DNA from 3 places in the Cohnella sp. 56 genome. Region 2 is predicted to be linked to each of the others. Evidence: predicted binding sites of a transcription regulator. Region 2 holds the regulator's gene; each other region holds the start of a gene.
What was found. Region 2 encodes Rex, which represses fermentation and respiration genes when NADH is low (regulators of the CRP and FNR family bind a similar motif). Its sites were predicted from a motif close to TTGTGAAATATTTCACAA; they were not measured.
Positions count from the first base shown of each region.

Region 1: a site for Rex is predicted at 6,164-6,181, ahead of VQ071_RS14230 (cytochrome ubiquinol oxidase subunit I). Genes of this name have one in related genera too.
Region 3: a site for Rex is predicted at 3,440-3,457, ahead of VQ071_RS15430 (hemerythrin domain-containing protein). Genes of this name have one in related genera too.

Region 1 covers NZ_JAZDQE010000007.1:99,529-110,015, forward strand. The annotation lists gene cydD (thiol reductant ABC exporter subunit CydD) at 1-3,644, opposite strand, end outside; gene cydB (cytochrome d ubiquinol oxidase subunit II) at 3,646-4,656, opposite strand; gene VQ071_RS14230 (cytochrome ubiquinol oxidase subunit I) at 4,720-6,108, opposite strand; gene VQ071_RS14235 (YheC/YheD family protein) at 6,326-7,048, shown strand; gene VQ071_RS14240 (hypothetical protein) at 7,220-7,543, opposite strand; gene VQ071_RS14245 (hypothetical protein) at 7,710-7,901, opposite strand; gene VQ071_RS14250 (winged helix-turn-helix transcriptional regulator) at 8,129-8,542, opposite strand; gene VQ071_RS14255 (SRPBCC family protein) at 8,654-9,127, shown strand; gene VQ071_RS14260 (substrate-binding domain-containing protein) at 9,145-9,672, opposite strand; partial or broken gene VQ071_RS14265 (SDR family oxidoreductase) at 9,599-9,802, shown strand; gene VQ071_RS14270 (S-layer homology domain-containing protein) at 9,904-10,487, opposite strand, start outside.
Region 2 covers NZ_JAZDQE010000004.1:276,849-287,335, forward strand. The annotation lists gene VQ071_RS09500 (AAA family ATPase) at 1-1,369, opposite strand, end outside; gene VQ071_RS09505 (hypothetical protein) at 1,362-1,895, opposite strand; gene VQ071_RS09510 (cell wall elongation regulator TseB-like domain-containing protein) at 2,112-2,597, opposite strand; gene VQ071_RS09515 (amidohydrolase) at 2,633-3,937, opposite strand; gene VQ071_RS09520 (redox-sensing transcriptional repressor Rex) at 3,934-4,602, opposite strand; gene dinG (ATP-dependent DNA helicase DinG) at 4,599-7,679, opposite strand; gene VQ071_RS09530 (hypothetical protein) at 7,743-8,399, opposite strand; gene panD (aspartate 1-decarboxylase) at 8,471-8,854, opposite strand; gene panC (pantoate--beta-alanine ligase) at 8,860-9,762, opposite strand; gene panB (3-methyl-2-oxobutanoate hydroxymethyltransferase) at 9,759-10,487, opposite strand, start outside.
Region 3 covers NZ_JAZDQE010000008.1:84,586-95,072, forward strand. The annotation lists gene VQ071_RS15410 (GAF domain-containing protein) at 1-99, shown strand, start outside; gene VQ071_RS15415 (response regulator transcription factor) at 183-836, shown strand; gene VQ071_RS15420 (PAS domain-containing sensor histidine kinase) at 829-1,956, shown strand; gene VQ071_RS15425 (hypothetical protein) at 2,126-2,836, opposite strand; partial or broken gene VQ071_RS29320 (transposase) at 2,897-3,100, opposite strand; gene VQ071_RS15430 (hemerythrin domain-containing protein) at 3,534-4,061, shown strand; gene VQ071_RS15435 (DoxX family protein) at 4,219-4,767, shown strand; gene adhE (bifunctional acetaldehyde-CoA/alcohol dehydrogenase) at 4,888-7,494, shown strand; gene pflB (formate C-acetyltransferase) at 7,575-9,842, shown strand; gene pflA (pyruvate formate-lyase-activating protein) at 10,102-10,487, shown strand, end outside.

The DNA.
Region 1 (10,487 bases), on a different contig from region 2:
TCGTCGAGCAGCAGCGCCGGCGCGTCCATGAGCAGCGCCCGCGCCAGCGCGAGCCGCTGGCGCTCGCCGCCCGAGAGCGAGGCGCCCCACTCGCCGATGACGGTGTCGTAGCCGTCGGGCAGCGCCGACAGCGTATCGTCGACGAGCGCCTGGCGGGCGGCGGCGCGCATGTCGGCCTCCGGCGCGTCGGGGCGGCCGAGCCGGAGGTTGTCGGCGGCGGAGGCGTTGAACAGCTGCACGCGCTGCGAGACGACGGCGAAGGCGGCGCGCAGCTCGGTGTCCGGCAGCGCGGACAGCTCGCGGCCGTTCAAGGCGATGCTGCCGCCAGCGACCGGGCGCAGTCCGAGCAGGCATTGCAGCAGCGTGCTCTTGCCTGCGCCGCTCGGTCCGACGACGGCGATATGGCGGCCCGGGCGCAGCGTGAGCGACAGCTCGCGGAGCGCGGGCGGCGCGTCCGGCGCATAGCGGCAGGACAGGCCGCGCACGCGCAGCTCCCAGGCGGGGGCGGCGGGTGGCGCCGCCTGAGCGGAGGCGGCCGCTTGGCCCGCCTCGTCCGCGCGTGGCGCGCCCGCAGCATTCGCGGCCGGAGCGGCATCGGCCACCCGGCCCGCCTCGCCGCCGCGCGCGCCCGCAGCCTCCGCCTCGTCGGCCAGCGCGAACAGCCGCCCGGCGGATTCCAGCGTCTGGCCGAGCTGCTGGCATGCCGCCGGCAGCGGCGTCACCGCCTCGAAGCAGGACAGCGCGATCATCGCCAGCGCCGGGATGTAGAGGCCGTTCAGACGGCCGGTCGCCGTCAGCCAGGCGGCGCACAGCAGCACGAGCCACATCGTCAGATGCGCCGATGCCAGCATGCCGCCGCCTGTGAAGGCGCCCTGCCGGTTCAGCCGCGTCTGGAGGACATCGAGGCGCGCCTGCAGCGCGGCGACGGCGTCGATCCGCTGCCGCGTCCGGCCGAACAGGGCCGCCTCCTTCAGACCCGCCAGCAGATCGGCGGTCTCCGCATACAGCGAGCTGCGCGCCGCGGCGAGCGCGCGGCCTCCGGCCCGGCCCGCACGGAAGCTGATCCAGGGCAGCAGAATGCCTGCGAGCAGCAGCATCCCCGCCAATATGGCGCCGAGCGCCGGGCTAAAGGAGGCAAGCAGCGCGGTGCCGAGCAGCGCCGTGAGCGCAGCCACGATCGGCGGCGCGAGTACGCGCAGATACAGGTTCTGCAGCTGCTCGACATCGCTCATCATGACGCCGAGCACATCGCCGCTGCTGCGGCGCTCCAGCAAGGTGACGCCGCCGCGCTCCAGCTTGCCGTACAGCCAGACCCGGATGCGCTGGAGAACGCGGAAGGTCAGATCGTGCGAGGCCAGCCGCTCGAGATAGCGCAGCACGCCGCGCGAGATGCCGAAAAAGCGGACGCCGACGATCGGCACGAACAGCAGCAGCACCGTCTCCGGCCGCAGGGCGGCCTTGGCGATCAAATAGCCGGAGGTGCCCATGAGGCCGATATTCGCGGCGACGGTGGCGAATCCGAGCAGCGCAGCCAGCGCGAGCCGGCCGCGCTGCGGCAGGATGAAGCCGAGCAGCCGGCGGAAAGTGCCGCGACGTGAGCGGCTTTCCTCCGAGCCGAGCCGGCCGCCCTCGCCTCCCGGCTCGCCGGGAGCGGCGCAGCCGGCCGCCGCTGCGGCGGCTGGCGCATCTGCGACGGCGCCGCGTCCGGCCGAGCCGCCGACGCTTGCCGCAGCAGCGCCGCTCCGCCCCATCGGCTGCGCCACGGCGGCAAGCGCCGGCGCAGCCGGCTCCTCGCCGAGCGCGGCCGCAGCCAGCCGCGCGTACAGCCCGCCCGCTGCGAGCAGCTGCGCGGGCGACCCGCATTCCGCGAGCCGCCCGTCCGCCAGCACGAGCACGACGTCGGCGCCGCGCACCGTCTCGAGGCGATGCGCCACCGTGACGGACATGCGCCCGCGCAGCAGCGCGTCCAGCGTGCCGCGCAGCTCCGCCTCGCGGATCGCGTCGAGCCCCGTGGTCGGCTCGTCGAGCAGCAGCAGCGGCGCCTCTCTCAGCAGCGCCCTGGCGATGGCGAGCCGCTGCTGCTGGCCGCCCGACAGCCGCGCCGCTTCGCCCAGCGGCGTATCCGCGCCCTGCGGCAGCGCGGACACGAAGTCCGTCGCGCCCGCCAGCGCGAGCGCCCACAGCACATCGGCGTCCGAGGCGTCGGGACGACCGTACGCCACATTGTCGCGGATCGTGCCGGGCAGCAGCCGCGGCTGCTGCGGCACGCCCGACAGCTCCGCCCGCCATGCCACCATCGACAGCTCCGCCATATCGATGCCGTCGATGTAGATCGCGCCGCTCGTCGGCCGGACGAAGCCCTGCAGCAGGTCGAGCAGCGTGCTCTTGCCGGCGCCGGTCGGTCCGATGACCGCGACGCGCTGGCCGGGACGTATCGTCAGCGACAAGCCGCTGACCGCATCCCGCTCCGCGCCCGGATAGCGGACGCTGACATCGCGCAGCTCGATCGTCCGCCCGTACACCGCTCCTCCGGCTCGCCCCGCAGCCGCATCTGCCTGCCCTATCTTCGGCCCAACCTCAGCGCCTACTCCGCCTGCCAGCCCCGCAGCCAAGCCCTGCCCTTCTCCCGCAGCCGCGCCCCCGGCAGTCCGCATCGGCGGCAGCTCCCTCGCGTCCGCCCGCTCCGGCCAGCCCGGGCCCTCCATGCCGAGCAGCTCGACGATGCGCTTGATCGCGCTCATCCCCGCCGCGCTCGCATGGAACTGCGTGCCGACCGCGCGCACCGGCGCGTAGAACTCCGGCGTCAGCAGCAGCACCAGAAACGCCTGCTCGAACCCGATCCCGCCATCCACGAGCCGCAGCCCCAAAAATACGGCCACAACCGCCGTACTCAGCGTTGCGAACAGCTCCATCACGAGCGCCGATAAAAAGGCGAGCCGCAGCGTGCCCATCGTCTCGCGGCGATAGTCCTCGCTGAGCCGCCCGATGATCTCGATCTGAGCGCGGCTGCGGCCGAACACCTTGAGCGTCGGCAGTCCGCGCACGACGTCGAGAAAATGCCCGCCGAGCAGCCCGAGCGTCCTGAACTGCTTGGCCGCCTTGCCCTTGGCCGCGACGCCGACCAGAATCATGAACAGCACGAGCAGCGGCATCGTCACGGCCAGCACGATCGCCGACACCAGATCGAGCCGCAGCGCGACGACGAACACGGCCGCCGGCACGAGCATCGACAGCGCGACCTGCGGCAAATATTTCGACAAATACGCTTCAAGCTGCTCCACGCCTTCATAGAATGTGCCGAGCAGCTCGCCCGAGCGCTCGCCGCCCGTCCCCCGCGGGCCCAGCTCCGCCAGCTTGGCGACCAGGCGCACGCGCAGCTCGCCCTTGATCCGCAGCGCCATCTGGGCGGACGCGTACTCGCCCGCCGTCTGCAGAACGGCGCGCAGCGCGATCCACAGCAGCAGCACGGCGAACGCCGGCAGCAGCGGCGCCAGCGGCGAGCCCCGGAGGAAGGCGCGGTCCGCGATATCCGCGATCCAGGCCGCCTCCAGGATGAGCAGCATGCCCGCGCCGAGACCGAGGCCGATGCTGATCGCGAACAATCGGCGCACGCCGGCCACCTGACGGAACAGTTCCCGCATCATATCAGTAGTCCAGGTGGTCGGCCGGGGTCACGCGCTTGCGGAACACCCAGTACGTCCAGATCTGATAGGCCAGCACGAACGGCAGTACGCTGCAGGCGACGATCGTCATCACCTTGAGCGTATATTCGTTGGACGAAGCGTTGTGAATCGTCAGCGACCAGTCGGGATTCAGCGACGAGATCATGACGCGCGGGAACAGCGACATGAACACCGTCACCGTCGACAGCACGATCGTCAGCCCCGTCATGATGAACGCCCAGCCTTCGCGGCCCGCCTTGATGAGCAGCGGCACCGCCAGCAGCGCAAAGCCCGCGGAGATCGGCACCATGCCGGGGAAGATCCCGTGGCGCGTGAACATATCCGTCTCAAAGTAGCTGAGCACGACAAACAGCAGCAGCGCGCCGCTCGTCCAGGCGCCGATTTTTTTGGCAAAGGAAATCGCCCGCTCGCGCAGCTCGCCCGTCGTCTTCAGCGACAGGAACAGCGAGCCGTGCAGCAGGAACAGCAGCACGATCGACAGTCCAGCCAGCACCGAGTAGACGGAGATCAGATCCCAGAAGGAGCCGACATAGTTCGTCGTCTGGTCGATCGGCACGCCGCGCATCAGGTTGGCCAGCGCCACGCCCCACAGCAGCGGCGGCAGCAGACTGCCGAAGAAGATGATCCAGTCCCAGGTCGCCCGCCAGCGGGCGCTCTCCAGCTTGCTGCGGAACTCGAACGCCACCCCGCGTCCGATAAGCGCGATCAGCATCAGGAACAGCGCCATATAGAAGCCGCTGAACAGCGTCGCGTACCAGTTGGGGAAGGCGGCGAAGATCGCCCCGCCCGCCGTAATCAGCCATACCTCGTTGCCGTCCCATACCGGCCCGATCGTATTGATCATCACCCGGCGGTCCGTGTCGCTGCGCCCGAGAATCTTCGTCAGCATGCCGACGCCGAAGTCGAAGCCCTCAAGGAAGAAGAAGCCGATGAACAGCACGGTCACCAGCACAAACCATAACGTCTCCAGCATAGCGGTATTTTCGCCTCTCTTTCCGATATCGATATCAAATCCGTCACGCCCGCAGCCTGCCCGTCACAGCATCGGCAGCGCCGGCTTGCCCGCACTCGCCTTGTGCGGCTGCTCCGCCGCGATGTCGTCCTGGCGGACGAAGTGCAGCATCAGATACACGAGCGCTGCGGCCAGCAGTCCGTATACGACGGTGAAGCCGATGAGCGAGGTCAGCACCATGCCGCTCGACACGAGCGGAGACACGCCGTCCGCCGTCTTCTGCAAGCCGAACACGAGCCACGGCTGACGCCCGACCTCGGTCATCACCCAGCCGGACAGATTGCCGAGCCACGGCAGCGCCATCGCGGGCATCATCCACCAGAGGAAGCGCCGGCTTTGCAGCACCTTGCCCCGATACATTTTCCAGATGCCGAGCAAGCCGACCCCGATCATCAGCAGTCCCGACGCCAGCATGACGCGGAAGCTCCAGAATGTCGTGCGCACCGGCGGGATATAGTCGCCCGGTCCGTACTGCTGCTCGTACTGCGCCTGAAGCTCGTTCATGCCCGGCACAGCCCCGCTCAGCTTGTTGTAGGACAGCACGCTCAGCAGGTAGGGCACCTCCAGCTTGGCCGGGTTGTCCTTCGCCTCCGGATCGATCGCGGCCACGACCGTCCACGGCGCATGCTCGCCCGTCGTCTCCCAGAGCGCCTCGGCCGCCGCCATCTTCATCGGCTGCGTCTCCATCAGATGCTGCGCCTGCTCATGCCCCGCGAACGCGGTCAGAATACTGCCGACGAGCGTGACGACCATGCCGATCGAAAAGGAAGCCTTGAACGCCTCGGCCTGATGCCCGCGCAATATTTTGTAGGCGCTGATGCCGACGACGAACAGTCCGCCCGTGCACAGCGCACCGTAGATGACATGCGGGAATTCGACCCATAGCTGCTTGTTGCCGAGCAGCGCAAAGAAGTTCGACATCTCCGCCCGCCCGTTGTTGATGACATAGCCGACCGGCTCCTGCATAAACGAGTTGGCCGCCAAAATCCACAGCGCCGACAGCGTCGCGCCGATCGCGACGAGCCAGATCGACAGCAGATGCACCTTCTTGGGCAGCTTATCCCAGCCGAATATCCAGATGCCGAGGAACGTCGACTCCAGAAAAAAGCTCACGAGCGCTTCCACCGCCAGCGGACCGCCGAACACGGCCCCCACATAACGCGAATAGTCCGCCCAGTTCATCCCGAACTGAAACTCCTGCATGATGCCCGTCACGACCCCCACCGCGAAGTTCAGCAGGAACAGCTTGCCCCAGAATTGCGTGAGCCGCTTGTACTTTTCATCGTTTTTGACCACGTACAGCGTGTTCATGAAAGCGATCAGATACGCGAGTCCGATCGATAGAGGCACAAACAAAAAATGATAAATCGTCGTAATGCCGAATTGCCATCGCGCCAGCTCCAATGCGTCCACAAATAGGCCTCCTCTCTTACTTCAAAATCATTATAGAGACGCCTGTGAATCGAGCATGTGAGCAATGTCACAATCGGGCAAAATACTGTAATTATATGTAATGATTTTCCCCGGACGTCCCGGCTTGACTCCAAATATGGGCGGATCGCCGCTTATGCCGATCGCAAATCTGGCTTAGAGTTACCGTAGACGATTCAACAGAAGGCATGTGATCCCGATGTCGATCCCAAGAGACAAATGGCTGCAATATCGCATCCTGCGCGATGCGTCCGCTCTCGCCGGCCGGCTGCCGGATACGCGGCTGCTTCGCAGGAACGCTTTGTCGAGAATGCTGCTTCAATACCGAAGCGTCGTACTGAAGCCTCGCGATGGCAGCTATGGCAGGGGCATCGTCTTCATCAGCCGGAACGGCGCGCACGCCTATTGGATTCAGAATGAGAACATGGCGGTCGCCATCAGTGACACCGACAAGCTGCTCGCATGGCTCCGCAAACAAAACAACGGCCGCGGCTACATTGTCCAAAGGCGTCTGCAGCTCGCCCGAATCGGGCGCAAGCCGTTCGATATTCGGATCATGGCACAGAGAAAAAAAGACGCTGCGTCCACTTGGGTAGCGACAGGCTCGTACGCGAAGGTGGCGGCGCCGGGATATCTCGTCACCAATGTGACCGGCCGCACCGTTCCGGCGCCGGAGGCGCTGCGACTGGCCCGAATCGGGGATCGCGGCCTGCTCGCCCGAGCGGAACGGCTCGCACTGTCGGCTGCCGAACGGCTGGGGATGCGCTACCCCGAGCTGAGGCAGGTCGGATTCGATATCGGCATCGACAGTCGCCGCCGGATCTGGATCATCGAGGGCAATTACAAGCCGGACTTGCGCCCTTTCCGCCGTCTGCAGGACACCTCGATGTATCGCAAAATATTGCGGTATAAGCAGCATTAGGTCTGCAGGGAGCGGCGCCGCCGTTCGCCGAATTGCGAGAACCGGGGCCTTCGCGCAACGCCAAAATAGACGGCCGGCCTTTGACTTCAGGCCTGCCGTCTTTTCCTGATTGCGCGATGGCTGATCGTGCCCCGCTCGGGGCTTTAGGCTGATCGTGCCCCGCTCGGGGCTTTACCTGCGCTTTTTGCCGCTCACGACGCGCGTCACTTGGAACTGATTGACGCCTGTCTGGATGATGGCGAAGTTGCTGTAAGAGGTGCCGGAAGACGTATAGGGCGTCGCTTCGATATTGCCGCTCGGCGTGCGGACCGTGGCGGTGATTCGGGTCAGCAGGCAGGCGCCGCGACTGGAGGCTCTCCACGTATCGTCGCGCTGAACCGAATAGTTGTCGTCGCTGCAAAAGAGAGAGGCATATTCGACTCTCCCGAACGCATTAAACGAAGTTGAGTTATGGATCTGAACGGGGTCGTAGCCTTGCGGTCTTCTGCTCCCCACATCCAAAACCTCCTTGTCATTGGTATCGTTCAGTACATGCACGCCGAATCGATACGGTAAGGTATAAATGTGGACAAGAAAAAAAAGTGCGTTCGTCCGGTGGTTGTGCAGGATCGCAAAAAAACCGCAGCAGCTGCACGCTGCATGCGGGTGGGGCGATGTGACGCTATACGGCCGAAGGCTCCGGCACGAGCACTTCGATATAACGCGGCAAGATGTCGAGCTCAAGCGGCAAGGGCGGCCCTGCCTCGCCGTCCACACTCGTGCCGACGGGGTTCGGGGAGCTCACCGACACGCTGCGGGCGGTGAAGTAGATGACGTCCTTGTGATTGTGCAATTGGCCCAGCAGCAGCGACATGCCCGCCGTAAAGGTGCGGATGAGGCGTAGGATTCACAATCAGGATCGCCTGCTTCATATGCTCGTTCTCCCCTCTTCAATGACACACACCGTACCCCTGTATTTACCCCGAGATTGGGTGAGCCTTTGGATTCGGAATCGCCGAGACGGCCAGGCGAGCAAGTCGTGGCACAGCAAACAAGCCGACACAGCCCGCAGAGTCGGCTTTCGTACTTGGCCGCATTATTTTATGAGGTAACATCGCCGAAGTTTTGCAGCAGCCGCTGCTCCAGCCCTTTTTCGTTGGTCACCAGCTCTTGCATGATCGGAATCGTCATATCGGTATTCGGATTGTATTTCAAACCCCAATGCATGATGGCAAAAATGACCGGAAACAGATCGAGCGCCTGCTGTGTCGGCCGGTACATGGTCTGTGCGCGGTTCGAATCGCCTTCGGTCTTGACGAGCAGGCCGGCCTCGACGAGCGATTGGAGCCGTGCGCTCAATATGTTGGTGGAGATGCGTTCGCGTGAAGCGAGAAATTCGCGGTAATGCCGCTTGTTATGAATCAGGACGTCCCGCAGGACGATCAGGCTCCAGGGATCGCCCCATATATCGAGCGCATATACGATTGGGCAAACGGTAGAAGATCGCTTTTTCATGAGATCATTATATAAATCGCGCTTGCATTTTGCAAGTTTGTACTTGTGTTTTGCAAGTACAATCCTTATACTCGGTGTGTAGTCAACAATAAACCAAGGGAGATTACACACATGGATCAAGGTTACAGTATTTCTTTTACGGTCGATCAGAGCCCTGAACAGGTCTACACTGCCATCAACCATGTCCGCGGGTGGTGGTCGGAAGAAATTGAAGGCAGAACCGACGAGCTCGGCGAATTCAAGTACCGCCATCAAGACATTCACCGCTGCACCCTCCATATTACCGAGCTTGTTCCGGGTCATAAGGTGGTGTGGCATATTGCGGACAACTACTTCAACTTCGTTCAGGACAAGAGCGAGTGGACGGGGACCGACATTGTGTTCGAGATCGCCGAGAAGGACGGCCAGACCGAGGTTCGATTCACCCATGTCGGCCTCGTTCCCGCATACGAGTGCTACGACGTCTGTACGGACTCCTGGGGCATCTACATCAGAGGCAGTCTCCGCGACCTGATCGTCCAAGGCAAGGGTCAGCCCAACCAGGGCGAGCAAATTGCCAGCAAGCACGGCATCCAGAACGCTTAGCCCCCTGTCGGAGCAGCCTATATCCTGCTGACTGCGAAGGCTTGCTTCAGATGCCGATAAAGCTGCTGACTCGCCAGCTGGAACGGGTATGCCGATTCCTTGCACAACATTCCGAATGTCATATCGATGAGGCTCCCGGTGATCGCCCTGACCGTTGTCCCTTTTAGACCGGATTCCACCATCACGCCAGGGACAAGGGCGATCCCCAGCCCGTTCTCGACATAATGCTTCAACGCCGTCATGCTCCCGATCTCCATCATATCAAGCGTCACATTGCCCTTCTCCTGCATCGTCATCTCCAACTTCCTGCGATACGGGCAAGTCGCCGCCGTGACGAGGAGACGATACGCCTGCAAATCCTCCGGTTCAATGACGGCTTGCCGCGCAAGCGGATGATCCTCGGGCAACAGGACCACGAACTTCTCCTTGAACAAGGGCTCGAAGTAGAACTCCGACCCGATGCTCGGCGCCGTTCGGGTGAACTGCGTCGTGCCGGGCGCCGTCGCTACAAGGTGGTGGGACGGTAGAGAAGCGCAAATGAACAAGCTTGCACCCCGCCTGCTCCTGAAGCGCATCTCGACACCCGAAGATATCGCATCCATGATCTGTGCGGCCCTGGAGCAGGAGGCGATGACCGGCCAGATCATCATGGTCGACAGCGGACAGGCGCTGTAAGCATGGCGGAATGCCTCTCATTCATCGTTTTAATAGGCATGCAGCGCCACGGAACAAAAACAAGGCTGCTTTGCCATTGAATGCAAAGCAGCCTTGCTTGTTTACTTGTCCTTTTGCGCCAACAGCTTCAGCAGCACGGTGACTGACTCCGCTCTGGTCGCTCTATCGCCCGGCGCAAATGCATTCGCGCCTTTGCCTTCGATAATGCCCAGCTTTCTTGTCGCCTCGACTGCGCCTCTCGCCCAGCCCGGAATGTCCTTGTCGTCCGCGAAGCCTGTTGCCGTTGCGGCTTCAACTGGCCGTCCCAGCGCTTTGGCGATCATCACCGCCATCTCCGAACGCGTGATTCGGGCATTCGGGCGGAAGGTGCCGTCCTCGTAACCTGCGAGGATGCCCGCTTGCACCGCTAACGCGACCGATGTCTGCGCCCACGCGCCGATTTTTTCTTTATCGGCAAATGTCAGTGCGGCTCCGTCCCCTTGCGGATTGAGCGCATTCATCAGCATCACCGCAAATTCAGCGCGGGTCACGATACGGTTCGGATTAAACGTGCCGTCCGGATAGCCGCTGACGATGCCAAGGCTGACTGCTTGCTTGATGCTCGCCTCTGCCCAGTGCCCGGCAATATCGCTGAAGCTGATCGGCCGACCCGGATCGGTCGGTGCGTCTGCGCCTTGACCTGCTG
Region 2 (10,487 bases):
GCGCGTCCAGGATGCGGGCGTTCTCCTTGGACCACTGCTCGGCGGTCAGCGCTTCGGGATGTATGATGCCGAGATCGGTCATGCCGGATTCGATCAGCGTCCTGACGATGTTGGTCGCCTGATCGAAGTCGCCGCGTGAGCCGGTGCTCCGTCCGCCGTAATGCAGCTCCTCCGCGGCCGCGCCGCCGAGGGCAATCTGGATCTGCGCCTCGAGGTAGGCCTTCGTATACAGGTAGCTGTCCTTGCGCGGATGATGCCGCACGTAGCCGAGCGCCTGGCCTCTGGGCGTGAGCGATACCTGGGCGACGCTGCCGGGCCGTACGGACTCGGCGACGATCGCATGACCGAGCTCGTGCAGCGCCACGCGCTCGCGCTCCTCGCTGGTCGTCTCCCTGTCCATCCGCTCGCCCATCATCACCTTGTCGATTGCCTGCGCCAGATGCACCGGCCGCAGCTGCTCGCTCTCCTCGCGCATCGCGTAGATCGCGGCCTCGTTCATGACGCTCTCAAGCTGGGCGCCGGAGAAGCCGAACGTCTCCTCCGCAACCTTCGAGAGCGATACGTCGTCGGCCAGCGGCTTGTTGCGGGCATGCAGCTTCAAAATATGCTCGCGTCCCTGGCGATCCGGCATGTCGACCTGAATGTGCCGGTCGAACCGTCCGGGACGGGTCAGCGCGCTGTCGAGCAGCTCCTTGCGGTTGGTCGCCGCGATGATGAGCACGCGCACGGACTCGTCGCCCTGAATGCCGTCCATCTCGGTCAGCAGCTGGTTCAGCGTCTGGTCGTACTCTTTGTTCTGGCTGCCGTCGCGCTTGCCGCCGATCGCGTCGATCTCGTCGATGAAGATGATCGCGCTGTCCTTCTTCTGCTTCGTTGCCATGCCGCGCGCCTGCCGGAACAGGTCGCGGATGCGGCCCGCGCCGACGCCGACGTACATCTCTACGAATTCGCTGCCGGATGCGGCCACGAACGCCGAGTTCGTATGCTTCGCGGCGGCCTTCGCCAGCAGCGTCTTGCCCGTGCCGGGAGGGCCGGTGAGCAGGATGCCCTTGAGCGGCCGAATGCCGAGCTTCTCGATCTTCTCGCGCTGCACGAGAAAATCAAGCGCCTCGACGAGCTCCCGCTTGGCCTGCTCCTGACCGCCGATATCCTCGAACGTCAGGTAAGCCGGAGGCCGGGTCGCCGTCTTGCGCATAGCGCCGCCGAATGCCATGCCGCTGCGCGACTTGGCCAGGAACAGCAGGCCGGTCGCCAGACCTGCGCCGAGCAGGAGCGGCAGCGGCGGTACGCCGACAAAAATCATAAAGACCAGGAAAACGGGCACGAATCCGATCGCAATCTCTTTGCCGTAGGTTCTCCAATTATGCATTCGGCCACACCTCCATCCGGTCTCCCTGACGCGGTAAAATCACATATTTGGCGCTGCCGTCGAGTCTGAGACTGATATAAACGTTGTCATCGTCGATCTCGGTCGAAGCCTCGAGTCCGGGCGTCTCGGACGACAGCTTTGCCATCGCATCGCGAATGCCCGTATATTCCTTGCGGTCCATCGCCTGCGCGACGTCGAACAGCGCCGAGCGCCATATTTTCTCAAGCTTCTCGTTGTCGGCGTTCTCCGCCACGAGCTTCAGGCTCTTGGAGCCGATCGAGCGCGCGCCTTCTTCCTTTACCGTTCTATATACATCCGCCAGATCGGCGTCCTTGCTCAGCTTGACCTTTAACGTAATGCCGTCCGCATTCATGTCCGTATGCGCCGATTCGACGCCCGGCACCTTCGCCGCCGTACGGTCGAGCGGCTGCTCTACGCCATAATGACGATAAGCAAACCAACCGCCGAACAACACCGCAGCCGATAACACCGCCGTCGTCGCTATAGGCAGGATTCGCATTTTCATTCAGGCATTAGCCTCCTTTAGTAAGTTGCGCATCTCGTATATCAATTCATCCGCTACAACAGTACATCGGTCAGTATATCATATTTTGATAGACTTTTAATACATATACGCTTAAAAAGTTGTGTCAAATGTTTGCCAGCCGGGTAAGAGTGGAGTTGCGCGCAAAAAAATACGGCCTGCGCTCAGTGCGCGGCCGCAAAAATTGAATCATGATGGCTATGCGATCAGGTTGTAGGATTTAAGCTCGCTCCCGTCTTTAAAAGACAGAAATACGATCGCTTGTCTGGCTTCTTTGGCGTCGTCGATATAACGGATCTCCCATGCCGGCTGGCCCGAAAACCATCCGGGGAGCGTACGGACGATTTTTTTGCCGGGATGCCCCGACTCGAATCGCTGCTCGGCTTCGCTCTGCGTCAGTCCGTCGCTCGCCTTTTCCTTCACTGTGCCGTCATCGCGCAGCCATACGAACCACTCGGTATTCGTGCCGTCGCGGCCCTCGACCACCCAGACGGACTGCTCCCATACGTGCTTGGTCGCAGCTTCGATCTTGGTGAGGCCCGCCTCCTGCTTGGCTCTGGCGATCGCGTCATGCGACTCTCTGCGATAGTCCTCGTCCGCGCTGCGGACATACAGGGCGAACAGCACGGCGACGAATACGATGAAGCCGGCGATGATCGTCGCGAGCCGCCATCCGGTCCACACGGACTGCCTCCTGCGCGCAGCCGTCCGGCTCGGCGTCATCCGCGCAGCCTCTCGAAGCTGCGCTGCGCCTCGAAGCGAATGCGTTCGACGTCAAGCGTGAGCAGCTCCCGTCCGCGCATCAGCTGGCGCCCGTCCACCCACACGTGGGCGACATCGGCGCCGCTCGCCGCATAGACGAGATGCGAGATATAGTCGGTTCGCGGCATGAAATGCGGCTTGTCGATCGATACGGCCGTAATATCGGCCTTGAAGCCGGGACGCAGAGAGCCCGTCACATCGCCGAGCCCGATGGCGCGCGCGCCGTACAGCGTGCCCATCCGCAGCGCCTCGGCTGCGGGGACGGCGGTCGGATCGCCGGATACGCCCTTGTGCAGCAGCGCCGCCATGCGGATCTCCTCGAACAAGTCCAGGTTGTTGTTGCTGGCGGCGCTGTCGGTGCCCAGCGCTACGGTCACGCCCGCGCGCAGCAGATCGGGCACTCTGGCGACGCCGCTGGCCAGCTTCAGATTGCTCACCGGGTTGTGGGAGACGGCGACCGCGCGCTCGGCCAGCAGAGCGATCTCCTCGTCGTTCAGATGCACCGCATGCGCGACGAGCGACTGGCGGGAGAACAGCCCGAGCTTGTCCAGATGCTCTACGGGACGGACGCCGTATTGCTTGACGTTAAACTCGACCTCCGCAGCCGTCTCGGACATATGGGTGTGGAGCGGGAGATTAAGCTCGTGGGCGGCCGCGACGATCCGTTCGATATAATCCGGCGGGCAAGTATAAGGCGCATGCGGGGACATCATGACCTGAATCCGGCCATCCGCGGCGCCCTGCCAGTCTCTGGCGAACTGTACGGCATCGCCTAGCTTGGCGGTCTGCACGTCGGGCGGACACAGACCGATCACGCCGCGCGTGAGCGTCGCCCGCAGTCCGGCTGCAGAAGCGACCTCCGCGACGCGGTCCATATGATCGTACATGTCGACGAACGTCGTCGTGCCGGATAGAATCATCTCGGCAGCAGCGAGCGAAGTGCCCCAGAATACGTCGTCACCGGTAAACTTCGCTTCCATCGGCCACATATGATTTTCCAGCCAGTCCTGCAGGACGAGGTCGTCCGCCAGACCGCGCAGCAGCGACATCGCCGCGTGTCCGTGCGTATTGACAAGGCCGGGCATGAACAGCAAGCCCCGTCCGTCCACGATCTCTTCGGCAGCGTCGCGCAGCTCGCCGGGGGCGACGCCTTCGCCGGATGCGGCGATATACCCGCCCTCGATCGACATCCAGCCTTCGAATACTTGCCTGTCCGCGGACAGCTCCGCGAATACGCCGTTCTCAATCAGCCAACGCTTCATAATTCGTCTCCTTCGCTCTCGTCGGTCATTTCCGATTGTTGATCGTGGTCCATATAATAAGCGAGACTCAGCAGCTCGCTCGTGAAGTCCGCATGATGAATCCGTATGCCCGCAGGCGTCTTCAGCACGGTCGGCGCGAAGTTCAGAATGGCGCGAATGCCGGCCTCGACGAACCGGTCCGCCACCTTCTGCGCCTCGCTCGCCGGAACCGTGATGATGCCGATCGAGATTTCTTTGTCGCGCACTTCCTGCGGCAGCAGCTGGATCGGATTGACGGTCAGGTTGCCGATGGAGACGCCTTTTTTGGCGGGATCGTCGTCGAACACGGAGACGATCTTCATATTGTCCTTGAGGTACATATTGTAGTTGCAAAGCGCTCTGCCCAAGTTGCCCGCGCCGACCAGCGCGACATGGATCGGGCGGTCCAGGTTCAGGATATGGCGGATCTTCTCGATCAGATAACCTACGTTGTAGCCGACGCCCTTGCGTCCGAACTCGCCGAAGTACGCCAGGTCCTTGCGGATCTGGGCGGGATTGAGATCGAGCTTCTCGCCGAGATCCTGGGACGAGACGGTCTGCACGTCGCTGATGCTCAGCTCGTTCAGATACCGCAGATAGATGGGCAGGCGCCTGACGACCGCTTCCGATATTTTCACCTGCTTCAAGTGGTTCGTTCCCCTTCCGGCGCCTTGATGGTAGTTTCCTTCGATTTTTTCGCGCGGCTTCGTTTTGGAGCGGCGGGCTCCTGCGTACGCCCGTCCGCGGAGGATGCTGCCTCCTGAGCAGCGGAATCCTCGGCGGCGGCCGCGGTCTCGCCGTCTGCGGCCGCGCCGCCCTGCGAACCGTCCGCTCCGGCAGCCGCAGCGTCGGCAGGCGTCTCCGAAGCCGGCTGCAGCCATTCGCGGACGCGGGAGACGAGGCCGGCCAGCGGCAGATGCTCCATCTTGGGACCGGGCAGCGAATACAAAAAGTATTTGCCGTAGCTCGTGTCGATGACGCGTGTATCGTACAAAATGACGATGCCTCTGTCCGAGGCCGTCCGCACGAGCCGGCCGAAGCCCTGCTTGAACTTGATGACGGCCTGCGGCAGCGACAGCTTCATGAACGGATTTTTGCGCTGGGCCGTGAGCCGCTCGCTCTTGGCCTCCGTCACCGGATGGTTCGGCGGCTGGAACGGCAGGCGGACGATCGCAAGGCAGGTCAGCGCGTCGCCCGGAAGGTCGACGCCCTCCCAGAAGCTGCTCGTACCGAGCAGCACCGACCGCGGCTGGTCCATGAATTGGCCCGTCAGCCGACTGCGGCTGCTGCCGTCCATCCCCTGCCCCAGCACTTGAATATCACCGGGCGCGAGCGCCGCCTTGAGCGGCTCGTACACCGTCTTGAGCATCTTGTGCGAGGTGAACAGCACGAGCATGCGTCCCCGGGTCTCGACAGCGACCTCAGCCAGCGAAGCGGTCAGCGCCTTCACGAAGGCGGCTTCCCCGTCACGCCCCTTGATTCCCGGGAAGTCTCTCGGTATCAGGAGCAGTGCCTGCTTGCGGTAGTTAAACGGCGAAGGCAGCTGCGCCGTACGCAGGCGGCCCTGCGCTTCGGCCTCGTCGAGTCCGAGCTGCTCCTTGACATATTGGAACGATTTGTCCACCGTCAACGTCGCCGAAGTCAGCACGATGCTTTCTTTTTGACCGAACAGACCGTCCTTCAGCAGCCCGCTCACGTCCGCCGGCACGATATACATCCAGATCGACCGGCTCTTGTACTGCGTATGTCCCTCGATCCAGTATACGGAGCTCTCTTCGGACAACGATACGAACGACTGCAGGTCGGCCCGCAGGTTCGACAGCTCCTTGACGGTGCCGTTCATATCGGTGAGCAAGCCCTGCAAAGCCAGATCCTCGCTGCGCTCCCGGACTTCGGCGAGCAGCTTGTCCAGCGGACGCACGAGATCGGACAGCCGGAGAATGACGTTGTCCCCGTCGACCCGGATCGACTCCCAGTCGCGGGGCAGCGCGTCCGGCTTCAGCCGCAGGCTCAGCGCGCCGGCATCGTCCGCGGCGCTGCTCGAGGCGAGCAGCGCGTACAGCCGGTCCGTCCACTGCTCCCACGCCTCTCTCAGCTCCTGTACGCGCGGCAGCAGCTCCTCCGCCCGCTCGGACCAGGCATCGCTGTTCGCGCCTGCCGTCTGCCCGGTCAGCTGCGAGATCAGGCTCGGCAGCTGTCCCGACCGCATATCCTTGGCCAGCCTGACGAGCGCGGCCGTGAGCGCCCCGTAGCCGATCCGCCGCCCGAGATGATTGCTCGCGACCTCTTCCATATGATGCGCTTCGTCGACGATCAGACGGTCGTATGCCGGCAGCAGCCGATGCTCGGCGCGCATGTCGGTGAATACCATCGCATGGTTCGTGATGACCAGATCCGCCTTGAGCGCATCCTGGCGGGCGCGGTGATAAAAGCACTTGCGGAACCAGGGGCACTGCCGGTTGAGGCAGGAGTCGGCATCGCTCGCCACCGCGCCCCACTCTTCCTTGGAGCGGCTCCCGAGATTGAGCTCCTCGGCTTCGCCGCGCTCGGTCTCCGACAGCCAGACGGCCAGCTGGCCGCGCGTCACCGCCTCCTCGCGGGTGAGCGCGAAGGCGGGCGTCTGCATCTGCTGCTCGAACTTGCGCAGGCACATGTAGTTGCTGCGGCCCTTGAAGACGGCCGCCTTGAACGGGACCGGCAACACCTCCTGCAGGAGCGGCAGGTCGCGCTGGCGCAGCTGCTCCTGCAGCTGTATCGTATGCGTGGTCACGACGATTTTTTTATTTTCTTTTAATCCATAATAAAGGGAGGGCAGCAGGTAGCCGAGCGACTTGCCCGTTCCGGTGCCCGCTTCGACGAGCAGATGCGAATCGTCCGACAGCGCCTTGTGCACTTCGTCGTACATAATGCGCTGGCCTTCCCGCTGCTCGTAGCCGGGGAACAGCTCCTGCATCCGGCCGGAGACGCCGTCCAGGTACGCCTCGAACGACATCTCCGACAGCGCGCGCTCGGACTGCTGGCGCTGGGCCTCGCGGTCCGCATCGTCCTCGGTCCAATCCGAGATGCGCATGGCGAATTGGCGGTAGTATTGGTAGCCGTCCGGCTCCTCGAACCAGGCGGTGTCCCGTTCGCTGCGCAGCGAGGCGAGCAGCCAGCCCAGATCGCTGTGTTCGCCGTCCGTCAGCTCGCACAGACGCTCCAGCGTGAGCGTAGGGAGCGCGCGCAGCCTGTTCAGACAGGCGATCAGCACTTCGGCGGTCGCCAGCGCATCGCTGTCGGCCTGATGCTGCCGCTCGTGTACGATGCCCAGATCGTGGGTGATCGCGCCGAGCCGGTACGACGGCATGAACGGAAAAACGAGCCGGGCCAGGTCCACCGTATCCAATACCCGCCCCGAAAACGGCAAATAACCGCTCCGTTCTAGAGCGGCTTGCAAAAAGGCGGCGTCAAAACCCGCGTTGTGCGCGACGAGCACGGCATCGTGAAGCAGCGGCACCGTCTCGGCGATGACATCCTCGATTGCCGGCGCGTCGGCCACGTTCTCGTCCTTGATGCCGGTCAGCCCTGTGATGAATGCCGGGATCGGACGCGTAGGCTTGACGAACGAACTGTATGAAGACAGCAGCGCGCCCGTCTCGTCGACGACCGCGATGCCAATTTGTATAATCTCATCCTGCTGCGACGACACGCCAGTCGTCTCAAAGTCAAGAACGGCAAATTTCATGCATGACTTCCTTTCCTGCTGATCGCCGGCTGCCGCGGAGCCGGCCGGCCGGCAGCGGGTCCGTCAGCCCGGCGCGAGCGCGGCAAGCTCCGCGCTCCCGAAGGAGAGCTGCACGCTCTCCGCTCCTCTGCTGCACGAATCCAGATTGCGGCGGGCGTCCTCGAAGCCCGGAGCCAGCTCTATCGCCTTGCGGAAAAACGAACAGGCCTGGATCAGATTGGCCTGAACCGCCTGCACGCAGCCCATCGCGTTGTATGCGATCGCCTGCAGCCTAGGCTCGTCGGCCGTGCAGGCGACCAGCTCGAAGTGCCGGTGCGCGTCCGCGAATTCGCCCAGATGCATCCTGCTCATCGCCAGGTACAGACGGGCGACAGGCCACTCGGCATAATGCGCGATCAGCTCCTCGAACTGGCAGGCGCACTCGCGGAACATCTGGAGCTTGAAGTAGCCCTGGCCCTTGACGAACGGCAGCGGCAGCTCTTGCGGCAGCATGGCCGCCGCGTCCATGACGGCGCCCGGCGGGGACGCTTGCCGCTGTCGCCGGTAGTCGCCCATTTTTTCCTCAAGCGCGAGCCATGACTCAATGATATCATCACTCATCGATTTTAACACGTTCCATTGCTCTTCCAGCGCCAATTTTTCTTCCGTGGACGAATTCGGATAACGTTCGATCATCTGGTCGAGCACATCGTTCATGGTCGCAAATAAGGGATGAATCATCAAATAAGGGCCCCCTGTCGCAGAAGGAATGTACTGCTCATTCTGCGTTTGCCGGACCCCTTTCATACGCTTCAGACGACGGTCGAATGAGGCTCCTGCGCCATCATTTGAACGACTCGGTTCGCCTCGTCCATAATGGCGACCTTCGGCTTGTGGGCGCGCGCTTCTTCGTTCGTCACATAGCCGTATGCGATAATAATGACTTTGTCGCCGGGCTGCACGAGCCGCGCGGCCGCCCCGTTCAGACAGACGACGCCGGAGCCGCGGGGACCCGGAATCGCATACGTCTCGAATCGGGCGCCGTTGTTGTTGTTCACGATCTGGACCTTCTCGTCGGGCAAAATATCGACCAGCTCGAGCAGGTCCTCGTCGATCGTCACGCTGCCCACATAATTCAGGTTGGCTTCGGTAACCGTCGCCCGGTGGAGCTTGGACTTCATCATTTGTCTGAGCATATCAATCAAGCCTCCGCTGCTGGAATAAGGATATTGTCGATGAGACGCGTGCGTCCGAATCTGACCGCCACCGCCACAAGCAGGCGTTCGCGGCTGTCGGAGAGCTTGAGATCGGCCTGCGGCGGCTGCATATCCGGGAAGGTCAGCACATCGACATAGTCGATGTCGGCGAGCGGCGAGGCGGCGATGCCGGCCGTCACGGCAGCCTTCAGCCGCTCCGCCGTCGCGTCTGCGGCGATCCATTCGGGCACCCGGGCGAGCGTCGCGGACAGCACGAGCGCTTCGCTGCGCTCCGTCTCGCTCAGATATACATTGCGCGAGCTCAGTGCGAGGCCGTCGGCTTCGCGGACGATCGGACAGGGGACGATGTCGACAGGCTGATTGAGATCGCCCGCCATCCGCTCGATGACGGCCACCTGCTGCGCGTCCTTCATGCCGAAGTATGCCTTGTCGGGCTGCACGATGTTGAACAGCTTGGTCACGACGACGCCGACTCCGTCGAAGTGCCCCGGACGGCTGGCGCCGCAGAGGCGCTCGCTGACCCCGGACACGGTCACCCGGGTCGCGGCCGGTCGCGGATACATCTCGCCGACACTCGGCATAAACACGATGTCCGCCCCGGCGTCCGCTGCCACAGCCAGATCTCTGGCCTCATCGCGCGGATAGCGGTCAAAGTCTTCGTTCGGGCCGAACTGCAGCGGATTGACGAAGATGCTGAGCACGGTCAGTCCGTTGTCTGCCGCGGATCTGCGCAGCAGGCTCGCATGCCCCTCGTGGAGATAGCCCATCGTCGGCACGAGACCGACGGATGCATGTTCGCCGGCCTGCCGCCGGTAATCCTTTATTTGCATGCGAAGCTCTGCGATCGTCCGGACGATTGCCGGCGCGGCGGTCAAGGATGCCGTCATTGGGTGTCGCCTCCGTATAGTTTGGCTGCGGACGTATCTTCCGGCTGCGCCTGCGCCTGAAACGCATTCGCCTCGTCCGGGAAGCGGCCGGTTTTCACTTCGTTCACATATTGGGATATCGCAGTGCGGACCGTCTCTCCCACGTCTGCGTATGCCTTCACAAAGCGCTTGTCGCGGATGCCCGAGCCGTAGCGGAGCAGATCGTGGTAGACGAGCACCTGGCCGTCGCAGCCCCGTCCGGCGCCGATGCTGATCGTGGGGATCGCGAGCGCGCGGGACACGGCCGCAGCGACCGGCTCCACGACGAGCTCGAGCACGATGCCGAACGCGCCCGCCTCCTCCAGCGCCTGCGCATCCGCGAGCAGCCTGGCGGACTCCGCATCGTCGCGGCCCTGCACCTTGTAGCCGCCGATCTGGAGCACCGACTGCGGCGTCAGTCCCAGATGTCCGAGCACCGGAATGCCGGCCGATACGAGCAGTCTCACCTCGTCGGCCAGCTCCGCGCCGCCTTCGAGCTTGACCGCATGGGCGCCGCCCTCCTGCATGAGCCGCGCCGCATTGCGCAGCGTCTGCTCCTTGGAGCCGCGATAGGTGGCGAACGGCAGATCCGCCACGACCATCGTGCCCGGAGCGCCGCGCACGACCGCTCTCGTGTGATAGACCATATTGTCCAGGGTGACGGGAACGGTCGTATCGTATCCGAGCACGACGTTGCCCAGCGAATC
Region 3 (10,487 bases), on a different contig from region 2:
AAAAGAGTGTACCGAACCGACGAACGCCGCCTCATCTCGGAGGCAGCAGATCGAATCGGAGCACTGCTCGCGGGCAAGCACGCCGCGCGATCCGTGTAGTACCGCATGGTGTCATGCGCTGACTGAACGGCCTGCCCTATGTTAGAATGGGAACAATACATTCGCAGCGGGGGAGGGACCATATGATCCGGATATTGGTCGTCGACGATCACGCCATCGTGCGCTCGGGATTGATCATGCTGCTGGGCGGCAAGCAAGAGATGGAGGTCGTAGGCGAAGCCGCGGACGGGGACGAAGCGATCGCCCAAGCGGAGGCGCTGCGGCCGGATGTCGTTCTCATGGATCTCAGCATGCCGCACGGCAAGGACGGATTGACCGCCACGGCCGAGCTCAAGAAGACGCTGCCCGATACCGCCGTTCTCATTCTGACTATGCACGACGACGAAGGTTATTTGTTCCGCGCGATTCAATCTGGAGCTTCAGGCTATATATTGAAGAGCGCGCCGCATGATGAGCTGCTCTCCGCGATCCGGCATGTGGCCGGCGGGCAGGCGTACTTGTACCCTTCCGCGACCAAGCGGCTGATGAGCGATTATCTGGACAAGCTCAAGAACGGAGAGCATGCCGGCACCTATGAATCGTTGTCCGACCGGGAGAAGGAGATACTGGCCAAGGTCGCTCAGGGCTACTCCAACAAAGAGATCGCCGAGCAGCTGATCATCAGCGTCAAAACCGTGGAATCCCACAAGAGCAACCTGATGGAAAAGCTGGAGCTGCGGACGCGGCCGGACCTTGTCAAATTCGCGATGAAAAAGGGGCTGTTGACCTTTGACTGAACCGGACAACAACGCAAGGCCGGCGTATCATGCGGAGATGCTGGCCGCGCAGGTGGAGGGACTGCTGTCGGGCTTGGATGACGGCGTGGCGGATGCGGGCTACCGGGAAGAGCTCAGGCGCTCGCTCAAGCAGCTTGCCGACGTGAAGTTCGCGCTGGACGAATCCGCGATCGTCGCCATCACCGACCGGCGGGGTCAGATTCGCTACGTTAACGACAAGTTCTGCGAGATCTCCGGCTACAGCCGCACCGAGCTGATCGGCCAGGATCACCGGCTCGTGAACTCGGGCTATCACGGCAAAGCGTTCATGCGGGAGCTGTGGTCTACGATCGCCTCCGGCCGGGTCTGGCGCGGGGAGATCAGGAATCGATCCAAGCACGGGCGCGAATACTGGGTAGATACGACGATTGTCCCGTTTATCGACAGCGACGGTCGTCCTTATCAATATTTGGCCATCCGTCACGAGGTGACTCGGCTCAAGGAGACGGAGGCGGAGCTGCAGTCCATGCTGGCGCAGATGATGCAGATCCAGGAGGAGGAGCGGCGGCGCTTCTCGCGCGATCTGCACGACGGGATCGGCCAGAGTCTGTTCTCCTTCAAGATCACGATCGATCGATTGCTGGCTGAGAAAGAAGACGAGGGACTCGCGATGCTGGAGCAGCAGGTGTCGCAGCTGATGGCGGAGGTGCGGGGGCTCGCATGGGAGATGCGTCCGTCCGTGCTGGATGACCTGGGCATCGTGCCGGCGCTTCGTACGTATATCGGGCACTTCGAGAGCCACTATGGGATCAAAGTGCGCTTCGAGTGCGGACTGCGACGACGTCCGTCGCTGCTCGCCGAGACGACGATCTATCGCGTCGTGCAGGAAGCGCTGACCAATATCGGCAAGTACGCCGGCGTCTCCGAGGCTTCTATATCGCTAACCGAAGAAGAAGGCCAGGTTCGAGCCGTCATTGAGGACCGCGGCGTCGGCTTCGTCCGCGCTTCGAGCGGCGCCGGCGTCGGCCTGTTCAGCATGGAGGAACGCGCGCGCGCCGTATCCGGCGAGCTGAAGCTGCGGTCCGAGCCGGGCCGCGGCACGACCGTGATACTGACTGTGCCGGCGGCGCAAACCGAGTGAGCGCCGCCGGAGCGCCCGCTCCAGAAGGGGCAAGCTAATGAATGCTAAATTTCCATAAAATGGTGTAAGGTAAAAGCAGTATCCTCCTCCTTCACGTTTGAACAATATCCCCTTCCGTCAGGACAACACTACGGATCATCAAGCCGTTCGATTTTATGCGGCAGTCGGGTCATCCGGCGCGCCATGCGCTCCGTGACCGGTGTCTGTGTCCCCACTTGAGGGGGCGGATGCCTGCACGTGCGCCGACGAGAGCCCGGTAGGTAATTGTCCTGGTGGATCCGCAACTGGCGATGAGCTCTGCGAGCATATCGTTGCGGCACAGGCGACGGCAGCAGAACTCGTTGAGATAGGCCTGGAGATGCTTCGGGCCGATCCCGCCGAACGTCCAAGCCATCCAGCGCACGGCTTCACGCCAGGCAACATGCGGCGCTGCCTGACCTCGATGGCCTGGCTCCAGCATCTCCGCATGTGCGGGCGCTGTCTCGCCGGCCACATGTTGTCGTATAAAACATTCCGTCATATCCTCGCTGCCCGCGCTGCCGACGGTCGCGGCACATCCTTCCGGGCCGTCCACGACTTTCATTTTCAAATGAACGATCCTCTTCGCCTCGTTAAGGGAGGCGCCGATCACGACAGGCTGCGGCTTGAGGTCCTCCTGAGCGGTCCGGCTGCTGAAGTAGCGATGATACTCGTAGCCATAATATTCGCCCAACAGCTGCAGATCTCCCTCGAGGGGCCGGTCGAGGTCCCACGCACCGATCGCATGGCGCAGCTTGTGGTTCATTAGCCAGGCAGTCTTGTACGTCACCACGATCAGCTCGGCCAGCAGCACGGCGCTGATGCCAAACTGCATCAGATACATCGCTTGAAACCACTTCACCAGCGGCGTACGCGTCCCCTCCAGTATCGTGCCTGTCGTGAGCGAGGTCTGGTGCGCACAGGAACGGCACTCGAATAGCCTGCGCCCGCGCGACGTCACCGCATAATAATGCGAATGCGCACAGCGGGGGCAGCGGAACCCACTCGGCCACTTGCCCGCGAACAAAGCTCCGGCGCAGTCGTCCTCGCTATAAACCGGCAAAGATTCACGTACGGAAAAGTGGCTCGGCATGCTCATTCCTCCAAACAGAACTCCTGTTCTCATTGTAACAAAAAATGGACTTGAATGCACGCTTTTGTTCAGAAGGATTCTGGGAAAATCGGGGCGTGAGTGCGCGGTCAAACGGACGGGGAGGCGTCGATGGCGGCGAGAACAGGGCGAGGATTAAGGTGCAGGCGAAAAGGGATAGCGCTGGAGCGGGATGGGGGGCAGGAGAGGGTGAAGGTGAGATGGCGGCTGGAGATACGGCGGTCGGAGATACGACTGGAGGTTGCCTGCCGCTTGGAGCGTCCTGACCGAAGGGGATATCGTTAAAACGGGAAAAAAGCAGGAGCAACCCCGGGCCCAGTACCGATTTATGGCAAATTTATGTCGAGACTCGAAATGTGATTTTTTTCACATTCCTACCGCCGCATGTGCGATATATTGAACTCATCAAAGAAAGCAACACGCGAGACAGTGAAGGAGGCACAAACAAATGAAAACGACAGCCGATACGCAGCAACCCCTTCAGCCATACGGCGGTGACGACGAGCGTTACGAGCTACTGAGCGATGCAGTTGTGAGAGCCAGACAGGAGCACGATGCGCTGGAGGAAGAACTTGCAGACCTGTACGCGCAAGTGTGCACCGTCCGCAAGGATGATGACATCCTTCACCTGAACGACCATATTCGCGTCCTGAACGAGCGGGTGAAGCACTTTATGAGCGAGTGGAGCGCGCATATCTCCTGGGAGAAGACACAACTCTTCCCCTACGCGGTATGGTATCTCGAGACAGAACCGGATCTGTTCACGCTGATGGAGCAGGATTACGGGCTGGCGGAGCGGTTCATCTCCTCGTTCCTGAACACGCTGGAGCAATCGGTGCTCCCGATCTCTCCGGATGAGGCCAAGGCGTTGTCGTCCTACTTGCTTCAGGCTTACGCGTTTTTGAAAAACCGGCTTAACGAGGAGGAGGAGATTATCGAGACGTTGGAGGATCACTCGAACGTGTACAGCTTCTGAGCAAACTTAAGTGAAAAAATTCACAAGAAAATAACGCAAAGTGTGATATCCATCACATTCGGCAATCGCCGCAAGCCTCATACTGAGGGTGTAAGGCAAGCAAGACAACCGAAACGCTACTAATAAACGCCTTAAAGGCGAAAGGGAGATGGCCAATATGGTCACCAAATGGTTCAGAGAAAATGTATGGGCAGCAGTCGCAGTCACGCTCCTTCGCATCTACGTCGGCTGGCAATGGATCGACGCAGGCTGGCACAAGCTGACGGGCGGATTCACGGCAAAAGGATTCCTGCAAGGAGCGGTCACCAAGCCGGTAGCCGACCACGCGACGAATGAAGTCATCTTCCCTAACTACACCTACTTCATTCAGCACTTCGCACTGCCGAACGTCAAGCTCATCGACATCCTGATCCCGCTCGGCGAATTCTTGATCGGCGTAGGGCTGATCGTAGGTGGACTCACCGTCACGGCCGCATTCTTCGGGATGATGCTCAACACGCTGTTCCTCTTCGCCGGCACCGTCAGCACGAACCCTTGGCTGCTCATCCTCGGCTTCATCGTCTTCACGGCCGGCGCCAACGCCGGACGCTTCGGACTTGACTACTACCTGCTCCCGCTGCTGCGCAAGGCAGGCGGCAAGATCAAGCATTGGGTGAACGACAAGACGCATCACGACGGCACGCACGGCAAGCCTGTAGCGCACTGACGATTCGCTGACACTTCTTGGTTGACACGGCGGCCGGGTCTTGATCCGGCCGCCGTCAGACATAATCCGGCCACGCTGGTCCGGACGGGAGAGAAACTTACTTGAATGGAGGCCGCACATATGGCAACGAAGGAAAAAGCGCAAGTCGAATTCATCTCTGCGCAGGATGAGGTGAACCTGCTCGCCGAGCGTGCCCGCAAGGCGCTCGAAGCCTACATGAAGCTCGACCAGGCGCAAGTGGACCGGATCGTGCAGGCAATGGCGCTGGCGGGTCTCGACAAGCATATGCCGCTCGCGAAGCTCGCGGTTGAAGAGACGGGACGGGGCGTATACGAGGACAAGATCACCAAAAACATTTTCGCCACCGAGTATATTTATCACAGCATCAAAGCCGAGAAGACGGTAGGCGTCATCGAAGAGAATGTGTATGAGAACTATCGGATGGTCGCCGAGCCTGTCGGCGTCATCGCGGGCATCACGCCGGTCACGAATCCGACATCCACGACGATGTTCAAGTCGCTGATCGCAGCCAAGACGCGCAACCCGATCGTCTTCGCCTTCCACCCGTCGGCACAGAAGTCGAGCGCGGCGGCGGCGAGAACGCTGCTCGAGGCGGCAGTAGCCGCAGGCGCGCCGGAGCACTGCATTCAATGGATCGAGCATCCTTCGGTCGAGGCGACGGGCCTCCTGATCAACCACAAGGACATCGCGCTCGTGCTGGCGACCGGGGGCTCCGCGATGGTCAAGGCAGCCTACAGCACCGGCAAGCCGGCGCTCGGCGTCGGTCCAGGCAACGTGCCATGCTTCATCGAACGCACGGCCGATCTGGATCAAGCCGTCACCGACCTCATCCTGTCCAAGACGTTCGACAACGGCATGATCTGCGCTTCGGAGCAGGCGGTTATCCTCGACGAACCGATTTACGACCAAGCGAAGGCGCTTATGTCGCGACAAGGCTGCTACTTCCTCAATAAAGAGGAAGTCGAGGCGGTATCCAAGCTGGTCATCAATGCAGAGAAATGCGCCGTCAACGCCGTCATCGTCGGACAACCGGCCGTCAAGATCGCCGAGATGGCGGGCATCCAGGTGCCGCCGGCGACGAAGGTGCTGGTAGCCGAGCTGGCCGGCGTGGGCGACAAGTTCCCGCTGTCCGCAGAGAAGCTGAGCCCCGTGCTCGCCTGCTACAAGGTCAAGACGGCCGAGCAGGGCATCGAGCGCGCCGCACAGGTCATCGCCTTCGGCGGCATGGGCCACTCGTCGGTCATCCATTCGAACGATCAGGCGGTCATCGCGGCATTCTCGGCTCGCCTGCAGACCGGCCGGATCATCGTCAACGCGCCTTCGACGCATGGGGCGATCGGCGACATTTACAACACGAACCTGCCTTCGCTCACGCTCGGCTGCGGCTCGTACGGCCACAACTCGACGACCTCGAACGTCACCGCCGTCAACCTGATCAACGTCAAGCGTGTGGCGTACCGCACAGTCAACATGCAGTGGTTCAAGGTGCCGCCGAAGATCTACTTCGAGAAGGGCGCGACGCAGTATCTGGAGAAAATGCCGGACATCAGCCGCGTCATGATCGTCACCGACGAAGCGATGGTGAAGCTCGGCTATGTGGAGAAGGTCGCTTACTACCTGCGCAAGCGCAAAAATCCGGTGTCGGTCGAGATCTTCAGCGACGTCGAGCCCGATCCGTCGGTCGACACGGTCGAACGGGGCACGCGGATGATGGCGCAGTTCAAGCCGGACTGCATCATTGCCCTCGGCGGCGGCTCGCCGATGGACGCTGCCAAGGCGATGTGGCTGTTCTACGAATATCCGGACACGAGCTTCGACTCGCTCAAGCAGAAGTTCATGGATATCCGCAAGCGGATCTACAAGTATCCGCGGCTCGGCAAAAACGCCAAGTTCGTCGCGATCCCGACGACATCGGGCACGGGCTCGGAAGTGACGTCGTTCGCGGTCATCACCGACAAGAACAAGGGCAATACCAAGTACCCGCTTGCCGATTATGAGCTCACGCCTGACGTAGCCATCGTCGACCCGGATTATGTATACAGCCTGCCGAAGACGGCGGTCGCCGACACCGGCATGGACGTGCTGACGCATGCGATCGAAGCGTACGTCTCGGTCATGGCCAACGACTTCACCGACGGCCTCGCGCTCAAGGCGATCCAGCTCGTGTTCGACAACCTGGAGGCTTCGTATCACAAGGCCGACCCCTATGCGCGGGAAAAGATGCACAACGCTTCGACGATCGCCGGCATGGCGTTCGCGAACGCCTTCCTGGGCATCAACCACAGTCTCGCACATAAATGGGGCGGACAGTATCATACGGCGCACGGCCGCACGAACGCGATTCTGCTGCCGCATGTCATCCGCTACAATGCGCAGCAGCCGACGAAGTTCGCATCGTTCCCGAAGTACAGCCACTTCGTCGCCGACAAGCGCTACGCGGACATCGCCCGTCTGCTCGGCCTGCAAGCCCGCACGACGGAGGAGGGCGTGAACAGCCTGATCAACGCGATTCGCCAGCTCAACCTGTCGCTGCAAATTCCGGAGTCGTTCCAGGCGCTCGGCTTCGATGCAGCGGACTTTGAATCGCGGGTCGATCAGCTCGCCGACCGGGCGTTCGAGGATCAATGCACGACCGCCAACCCGCGCATGCCGCTCGTCACCGAGCTTGCGGACGTGTACCGGAACGCCTTCTACGGCAAGTTCTAACATCAGCATCTACGGACATGTCGCTTGGGCCGGAGCCTCGCTCCGGTCCGGGCGAAGTCGATTACGGGAGGTTAACGATCATGAGCATCCTGAATAAAACGATTGGCGAATCCGGCCGACTGGACGGCTGGCGGGGATTCGAGGAGGGGGCCTGGCAGAAGTCGGTCGACGTGAACGACTTTTTGGGCCGCAACCTCAAGCCCTATACGGGCAACGCGAACTTCCTGGCCGATCCGACCGAAGCGACCAAGCGGCTGTGGGACCAAGTGCTCGGTCTCATGAAGCGCGAGCGGGACAACGGGGGCGTGCTGGACGTTGACACGGAGACCGTCTCCACGATCGTCTCCCACGGCCCGGGCTACATCGACCAGGCGCTCGAGAAGATTGTCGGCCTGCAGACGGATGCGCCGCTGAAGCGCTCCGTGCAGCCGTTCGGCGGCATCCGGATGGCGCAGGACGCCGCGGAGGCGTACGGCTACAAGATTCCAGACGAGATGGTGCGCACGTTCACCGACATTCGCAAGACGCACAACCAAGGCGTATTCGACGCCTATACGTCCGAGATGCGGCTCGCTCGCAAGGCGGCCATCATCACCGGCCTGCCCGATGCCTACGGACGCGGCCGGATCATCGGCGACTACCGCAGGCTGGCGCTGTACGGCGTCGACAAGCTGGTCGCGGCGAAGAAGGCGGACCTCGACCTGCTCGAGAAGGACGTCATCAGCGAAGACGTCATCCGGCTGCGCGAGGAAGTGTCCGAGCAGATCCGCGCGTTCGGCGAGCTGAAGCAGATGGCGGCCGCCTACGGCTACGATATCTCGGGACCGGCGACGAACGCCCGCGAAGCGGTGCAGTGGCTGTACTTCGCCTACCTGGCGGCGATCAAGGAGCAGAACGGCGCGGCAATGAGCCTCGGGCGCGTGTCCAGCTTCCTCGACATCTACATCGAGCGCGACCTGCAGGAAGAAACGCTGACCGAAGTGGAAGCCCAGGAGCTGATCGACCACCTGGTCATGAAGCTGCGGCTGGTCAAGTTCCTGCGTACGCCGGATTACAACGAGCTGTTCAGCGGCGACCCGACATGGGTGACCGAATCGATCGGCGGCATGGGCAAGGACGGCGTGACGCGCGTCACGAAGAACTCGTTCCGCTTCCTGCACACGCTGTACAATCTCGGTCCGGCGCCCGAGCCGAACCTGACGGTGCTCTGGTCGACCGAACTGCCGGAGGGCTTCAAGGATTACTGCGCCAAAGTATCCGTCGACACAAGCTCCATCCAGTACGAGAACGACGATCTGATGCGCCCGATCTACGGCGACGACTACGGCATCGCCTGCTGCGTGTCCGCGATGCGGATCGGCAAGCAGATGCAGTTCTTCGGCGCCCGCGCCAACCTCGCCAAGGCGCTGCTGTACGCGATCAACGGCGGCATGGACGAGAAGCTCGGCGTACAGGTCGGACCGAAGGTCGCGCCGCTGACCGGCGACACCTTGAACTATGAGGAAGTCATGGCGCGCTACGACGAGATTCTGGAGTGGCTGTCCAAGCTGTACATCAACACGCTGAACGTCATTCACTATATGCACGACAAATACAGCTACGAGCGCATCGAGATGGCGCTGCACGATACGGAGATTCTCCGCACGATGGCGACCGGCATCGCGGGCCTGTCCGTCGTGGCCGACTCGCTGTCCGCCATCAAGTACGCCAAGGTCAAGCCGATCCGCAACGAGAAGGGTCTCGCCGTCGACTTCGAGATCGAAGGCGAATACCCGCAGTTCGGCAACAACGACTCGCGCGTCGACGATATTGCGGTCGACCTGACGGACGTCTTCATGTCCAAGCTGCGCCAGCGTCAGACGTACCGTGGCTCGATGCCGACGCTGTCGGTGCTCACGATTACGTCCAACGTCGTCTACGGCAAGAAGACCGGCAGCACGCCGGACGGCCGCAAGGCCGGCGAGCCGTTCGCGCCGGGCGCGAATCCGATGCACGGCCGCGACCGCAAGGGCGCGCTCGCCTCGCTCAGCTCGGTCGCCAAGCTGCCGTACTACAACTGCCTCGACGGCATCTCGAACACGTTCTCGATCATCCCGAAGGCGCTCGGTCGCGAGGAAGACACGCGCGTGGGCAATCTCGTATCGCTGCTTGACGGCTATGCCGACAAGGGCGGGCATCACCTCAACATCAACGTGTTCAACCGCGAGCAGCTGCTCGACGCGATGGAGCACCCGGAGCAGTACCCGCAGCTGACGATTCGCGTATCGGGCTATGCGGTCAACTTCATCAAGCTGACGCGCGAGCAGCAGCTCGACGTCATTAACAGAACGTTCCACGGCGCGATCTGATTGCAGCTTCCTCGTCCCCGGGCGCCCGCAGCGCGGAGTCCGGGAGCGGAGAGGCGGCAGACGTGAAGATGTGAAGGCAAGAAGACTTGAAGTCGTGAAGGCAAGAAGATGTGAAGACGTGAAGACGTGAAGACGTGAAGACATGAAGACGTGAAGTCAGGAAGATAGTAGACGGTTAAAATCGCCTTCAAGGCGGAGCAGACGGCGGAAGCGAGGAACGCCGACCGCGTATTCGATAGTTCGGAGGGGAGACTTGACGATGCATCACGCTGGAAGAATTCACTCTCTGGAGACGTTCGGGACGGTCGACGGTCCGGGCATCCGCTTCGTGCTCTTCATGCAGGGCTGCGCGCTCCAGTGCGCCTACTGCCACAATCCCGATTCCTGGGATACGAAGGGCGGCCAGCTGCGGACGGTAGACGAAATATTGGCGGAGATCGAGCCTTATGTGCCGTTCTACAAGCGCTCCGGCGGCGGCATCACGGTGACGGGCGGCGAGCCGACGCTGCAGGCGTCGTTCGTGGCGGAGCTGTTCGAGAAATGCAAGGAGCGGTGGGGGCTGCATACGGCGCTCGACTCCTCGGGCTTCTGCGATCCGCATCATGCAGCCCGGCTGCTCGCGGCCACGGATCTGGTGCTGCTCGA